Thiocapsa bogorovii: one gene and its partner. The protein of the gene in region 1 interacts with the protein of each later gene in a pairwise test. Links are inferred from orthologs where the notes say so. Each region holds a gene or a part of one and is shown on either strand. Other genes may lie near its edges.

Region 1 (3,184 bases):
CGAGTCGATCCGGCTCGTCCAGCGGGAAGATCCGGTGTGTGATCGCCGATGAGGTCTCGAAGACCAGCCGGGTCTTCTCCGGATCGGTCCAGACCCGCGTACCCTGCACCGATGCCTGCTCCGCGAAGACGCACTGCGCCGAAACCGCAAGCAGGAGGAGAAAAAGAAGCGTCGAGATCAGCCTATTCACGAGCACGGCCTTCCGGTTGCTCCCGATCCGATCGATCGTGCGTCGAACGATAGCATGCCCAAAGACGCCTTTCCAAATTGCATCATTGGATTACATCCGACTTCTCAGGCGATGCGGAACGCGCCGGGACACGGGAGGCAAGTCCGGCCAGCGCCTCCAGCACAGACTCGCCCGATGCCGTCCGGGCCGACAGACGCAGGAGCCGGCCGTTCGCGACGTACTCGATCGCAATCACCAGGTCGGGCGGCGGCAACATCCCGACACCGCGCTCGGGCCACTCCACCATCCAGACGGCATCCTCGGCGAGCAGATCGCGCAGCCCCAGATACTCGAGCTCCTGCGGATCACCGAGGCGATAGAGATCCAGGTGGTTGATGCATCGGTCCGCCAGCTCGTAGGGTTCGAGCAGGGTATAGGTCGGACTGCGCGCGGCACCGCGATGGCCCAGCCCCGCGAGAACACCCCGCGTCAGGGTCGTCTTGCCGGTCCCCAGGTCGCCCTCGAGATAGACGATCAGACGCGGCGGCAAGAGCGCGGCGATCCGCGCTCCGAAGGCGAGCTGTGCCTCGGGATCGGGCAGCCACTGTTCGATCATACGTCCTCCTGCGGCGCGGGCACGTGATTGGCGACCGTGCGAAGGGCGGCGATGATATCGCCCGCAACGAGCCCGCGCTCGCCGTTCCGCGCGGCCCGATCCCCTGCAGCCGCGTGTAGACAGACGCCGGCGCAGGCCGCCTCCTCCGCGTCGAGACCCTGAGCGCGCAAGGCGCCGACGATCCCGGTCAAGACATCCCCGGAGCCGGCGGTCGCCATTCCGGGGTTGCCATCGCTGCAGACCGCAAGCGGGCGCGCCGGATCGCTTCGGATCAGTGTCCCGGCGCCTTTCAGAACAGCGACACCGCCGAAGCGCCCCTGTAGCGCGTGCACGCCGGCCGGGCGATCCTGCTCGATCGAAGCGACGTCGGTCCCGAGCAGGCGTGCAGCCTCCCCCGGATGCGGCGTCAACACCCAATCCATCCCCGAGCGAGGTGCCTCGGCGAGGAGGTTCAGGGCATCGGCATCGACGACCATCGGCCTATCGACGGCAAGGACGTGTTCCCAAAGATCGCGGCCCCACGCCTCGCGACCCAGCCCCGGGCCGATCGCGACGACATCGGCTCGCGCGATCAGAGGAGCCAGATCCGTCGCGGTCTCGACCGCCGACACCATCAGCTCGGGACGCGAGAGATTCAGCCAAGCGGCGTGTGCCGGATGCGTGGCGATCGTGACCAATCCGGCCCCGGCCCGCAACGCGGCCTCGCCGGCGAGCCGCACGGCACCGGATAGACCGGGTGCGCCGCCGATCACCAACAGGTGTCCGAAGGTGCCCTTGTGCGCGGTGCGGGGACGTCGCCCGAAACGCACCGACTGCTGATCCCAGTCGATGCGTCGCGCCGATGCCACCTCGCAGGAATAGACCCGGGCCGGGATCGAGAGCGCGCTGAAACGGATCTCGCCACAGTACTCGGGTCCGGCCCCGATAAAGAGACCTTGTTTGAGTCCGATGAAGCTGACGGTGAGATCCGCGCGCACCGCCACGCCCATGACCTGCCCGGTGTCGGCATGCAGACCCGACGGGATATCGACGGCGAGCACCGGTACGCGCTGCCTGTCGAGTGCCTGAATCGCCTCGGCCCACAGACCCTCGACCGGGCGTTCCAGTCCGGTCCCGAGGACGGCATCGACCAGAACATCCGAGCGCCGCGGCAATCCACGATAGGGCTCGATCGTCCCGCCCGCGTCACGCCAGGCGTCGCGACTGAGGGCCGCATCGCCCATGAGGCGTTGCGGGTTCCCGAGCTGCAACAGGCGCACGGACAGACCATCGGCCCGCCCCAGCCGTGCGATCACATAGCCGTCACCGCCGTTGTTGCCGACACCGACCAGAACGGTGAGATCACGCGCGTCCGGCCAGCGCTCGCGCAGGATCCGATAGGCCGCCTCTCCGGCCCGATTCATCAACTCGACGCCGGGGATGCCGTGCTGCTCGATCGCGCAGCGGTCGAGGTTGCGCACCTGCTCGGCCCGATAAAGCGCATGCGGCAGACGATCACTGTCGGGCATCGGATTAGTCCGCGGCGGGGATGACATGTCGCGTTCTCGCGCTGGATCGATTGCGGACGACACGAGGCACCTTGGTCCCGAGGCGGATCAAGTCGATCCAGCATGATGTCTTGCGGCGCTCGGCGTTCATGGATCCCGATATGCTCGATGGTCTTGCTTGAGAGGTTTGTTCGCTCGATTTGCTCGACGGCGCCTTCTCGAAGCACAAGGTTCGAATCGACGTCGGATGCGGTCTATCCTTCGGACATGCGCATTTGCAGAGCCGAGACTCCACCGGAATGATCCCGACAGGGGAGCTTGTCACCCGCATCAAACGTCTGGGCCTGGAGCTGGGCTTCCAGCAGGTCGGGGTCACCGACACCGACCTTGCATCGGCCGAGTCACGCCTGCTGGCCTGGCTCGCCGAGGGCCGTCACGGCACCATGGATTACATGGCCCGCCATGGCTTGAAACGCTCGCGCCCGGCCGACCTGGTGCCTGGGACGGTTCGGGTGATCTCGGTGCGGATGGACTATCTGCCCGAGTCGCTCCCGGCGATGCAGGCCGCGCTCGAGGACCCGCCGCGCGCCTTCATCTCGCGCTACGCGCTGGGTCGTGACTATCACAAGCTGCTCAGACGACGGCTACAGCGCCTCGCCGAGCATATCCTCGCCGAAATCGGCCCCTTCGGCTACCGCGTCTTCGTCGACTCCGCACCCGTCATGGAGAAACCACTGGCCGCGAAGGCCGGACTCGGTTGGATCGGCAAGCATACCAATCTCATCCATCCCAAGGCCGGCTCCTGGTTCTTTCTCGGCGAGATCTACACCGACCTCGCGCTGCCGATCGATACCCCGATCGCCGATCACTGCGGCCGCTGCCGGGCCTGCATCGAGGTCTGTCCGACCCGCG
Region 2 (3,092 bases), 4.5 Mb from region 1 along the record:
GCGAAGGGGCGGGAGCTCAGCGTCGACCGGCCAACCGTCGTCTTCGGACTCGCGTCGCGCGGCCGAATAGCGCGAGTCCGGGTTTAGGGTTGCACCGCGTCCGTCCGGCTTGGTCGGTCGAATCATTCCAAAAGACACCGCCGGCCGCCAGCTTCCAGCCACCTGCCCTTCAAGATCCCCGAATGCGCTCGTCTTGACGGACATTGATCCCGGCTCATCGCGGTCAGGCCCACGACCAAACGATCCCGCATATCACTGCCGGAACCCGGCGACGGGAGGCCTGCGGCATTCTCCGACATAATGGGACCCACCCAATCACAGCAGGCGAATGCATGTCCTTCACCTTCGCACCCATCGGCCACATCCGCTCCCCCTACACCGACAAGTTCGGGATCCCGCGCCAGCCCGGATTGGTGACCGCCGCCGAGGCGCGTGTCGAGCTGCTGCCCGACTTCGCGCGGGAGGAGGCATTCAAAGGGCTCGAAGGCTTCTCGCATGTCTGGCTCCTCTTCGTCTTTCACGAGGACTGCCTGATCGCCGGCTGGAGCCCGACGGTGCGACCGCCGCGTCTCGGCGGCCGCGAGAGCGTCGGCGTCTTCTCGAGCCGCGCGCCCTACCGGCCGAACCCCATCGGGATCTCCGCGGTCGAGCAGCTCGGACTCGTCAAAGACGGACGCGGACTCGCGCTCGAGGTGCGCGGTGTCGATCTCTTGGATGGCACCCCGATCCTCGACATCAAGCCCTATGTCCCTTATGCAGACAGCATTCCTGGAGCCAGAAGCGGCTTCGCCACGGCGCCCGAGATCGTCGCCGCCGACGTCGACTTTTCCGCGGAGGCCCTCCAAGGCATTGCCGAAGCGGATCCGACCGGGGCGCGCCGACTGCGCACGCTGATCGAACAGGTCCTCGCCCAAGATCCGCGCCCGGGCTATATGGGCCGCTACCCCGAACGCCGCGAGTTCGGCCTCCGGCTCTACGATCTGAACGTCCGCTGGAGGATCGACGGAAACACCATGTGCGTCGTCACCGTCGAACCGCTTGTCGACACCGCCGCCGGTGGCCGGATCGGCGAAGCCTAATCCGACAGGCCGCCCCGGACGCCCGATACGACCACGCCGGCCGCGGTCGGCTCAGGCCCGGCGCTGGCGCAACGCCTCGTAGAGACAAACACCCGCGGCGACCGAGACATTGAGACTCTCGACGGCGCCGCACATGGGTAGGCGGACCAGCCGATCGCAATGCTCGCGTGTGAGACGACGCAGGCCGGTGCCTTCGCTGCCCATGACCAGGCCGAGCGGCCCTGTGAGGTCGGCGGCATAGAGCTCGGTGTCCGCATCGCCGCTCGTTCCGGTGAGCCAGATCCCTCGCTCTTTGAGGTAGCCCATGGTCCGGGCCAGATTGGTGACCTGCACATAGGGCAGGGTCTCGGCGGCACCGCTGGCGACCTTGCAAACGACCGGCGTGAGACCGACGGCGCTGTCCTTCGGCGCGATGACGGCATGGACGCCGGCACCTTCCGCGGTGCGCAGACAGGCCCCGAGATTGTGTGGATCCTGCACCTCGTCGAGCAGAAGAAGAAACGGCGGACCTTCGACGCGCTCGAGGAGTCCATCGAGATCCTGCTCGGAGCGTGCCGCCGGAACACGCACCCAGGCCAGTGCGCCCTGGTGATTGGCGCCCTCGGCTGCGCGCTCCAGTTCGTCGCGCTCGACCTGGCGGACCTTGACGCCCGCCTGACTCGCGAGATCGGCCAACTCCGCTAACCGCCGGTCCCGACGACTGCGGTCGAGCCAAAGCTCACCGACCCCTTCGCTCCCGAACTTGATCGCGGCGCGCGCACTGTGAATACCGCCGACCGGATGCAGCCCCGCCGTCGGGCGCCGCACCTCGTCACGGCTCCCGACGAGGCGTCGCGCAGTCTTCATGGTCAGGAGGTCGGGGCCGCGCCGGCCGGCTTGCGTTTGCGCCGGTTGCGCGAACGCGGCTTCTTGGCGCCTTCGGCAGGTTTGTCTGCCTGAGCCGGAGCCGCCGACGAGCCGGCCGCCTGAGCCGTCGGCTTCGCTTTCGGCTTGGACTTGCGCCCGCCCTGTCCGCCCTTAACGCCCTTACCGCTCGCCTCGGCGAGCACAAAGTCGATCTTACGATCGTCGAGGTTTACGGCTGCAACCTGCACCCGCAGGGGATCGCCGAGACGGTAGACGGTGCCGGTGCGCTCGCCGTGTAGACGATGGCCGATGGGGTCGAAATGGTAGAAGTCGTTGTCGAGCGCGGTGATGTGCACCAGGCCATCGACATGGACCTCGTCGAGCTCGACGAAGATGCCGAACGAGTTGACGCTGGTGATGATGCCGTCGAACTTCTCACCGAGCTTGCCCTTCATGAACTCGCACTTGAGCCAATCGTCGGCGTCACGGGTCGCCTCGTCGGCGCGCCGCTCGGTGCCCGAGCAGTACTCGCCGATCTGCTGAAGCTCCATCTTGGAGTAGTCCAGGTCGGCCGCGGTCCCGCCGCGCAGGAGGTGCTTGATGATGCGATGGACGACCAGATCCGGGTAGCGGCGAATCGGGGAGGTAAAATGCGTGTACGCATCGTAAGCCAAACCGAAATGGCCGACGTTGTCCGAGCTGTACATCGCCTGCTGCATGGAACGCAGCAACACGGTCTGGATCAAGCCACGATCCGGACGGTCTTTGACCAACTCGAGCAGCTCGGCATAGTCCTTGGCGGTCGGCTTCTCGCCGCCCGGGAGCTTCAGCGCGAGCTGTCCGAGAAACTCGCGCAGGTCGCTCAACTTCTCCGCGTTCGGCAGGTCATGGATGCGGTAGAGCGCCGGCATCTTCTTGCGCTCGAAGAGACGCGCGGCGGCGACGTTCGCGGCGAGCATGCACTCTTCGATGATCTTGTGCGCCTCGTTGCGCACCAACGGCACCACGGCGGCGATGCGTCCCTGCTCGTTGAAGACGAACTTGGTTTCGACGGTGTCGAAGTCGATCGCACCGCGCTCTGCGCGCGCTTGGTGCAGTGTCTGGTAAAGGGCGTAGAGCTCGTGCAGGTGGGGCAGCAGGTCCGCGTGCTTCTCGCACAGATCGGCA

Evidence for each region.
Region 2: the proteins of LT988_RS23565 (region 1) and rlmB interact in binary tests that used the Escherichia coli proteins (3 or more experiments, as listed by UniProt). The link is inferred for Thiocapsa bogorovii from one-to-one orthologs.

Annotation. Positions count from the first base shown.
Region 1 is NZ_CP089309.1:5,296,486-5,299,669, reverse strand. What follows is about bases 38-2,907. They hold LT988_RS23565 (NAD(P)H-hydrate dehydratase), read right to left. Parts: upstream 2,294-2,907; coding sequence 782-2,293; downstream 38-781. Other genes in these bases: queG (tRNA epoxyqueuosine(34) reductase QueG), read left to right, coding at 2,572-2,907; tsaE (tRNA (adenosine(37)-N6)-threonylcarbamoyltransferase complex ATPase subunit type 1 TsaE), read right to left, coding at 273-785; LT988_RS23575 (N-acetylmuramoyl-L-alanine amidase), read right to left, coding at 38-196. In the rest of the region: more of LT988_RS23575, read right to left, coding at 1-37; more of queG, read left to right, coding at 2,908-3,184. UniProt on the Escherichia coli protein: Bifunctional enzyme that catalyzes the epimerization of the S- and R-forms of NAD(P)HX and the dehydration of the S-form of NAD(P)HX at the expense of ADP, which is converted to AMP.
Region 2 is NZ_CP089309.1:843,403-846,494, forward strand. What follows is about bases 29-2,806. They hold rlmB (23S rRNA (guanosine(2251)-2'-O)-methyltransferase RlmB), read right to left. Parts: upstream 1,926-2,806; coding sequence 1,131-1,925; downstream 29-1,130. Other genes in these bases: LT988_RS03885 (PA0069 family radical SAM protein), read right to left, coding at 29-126; tsaA (tRNA (N6-threonylcarbamoyladenosine(37)-N6)-methyltransferase TrmO), read left to right, coding at 333-1,079; rnr (ribonuclease R), read right to left, coding at 1,928-2,806. In the rest of the region: more of LT988_RS03885, read right to left, coding at 1-28; more of rnr, read right to left, coding at 2,807-3,092. UniProt on the Escherichia coli protein: Specifically methylates the ribose of guanosine 2251 in 23S rRNA.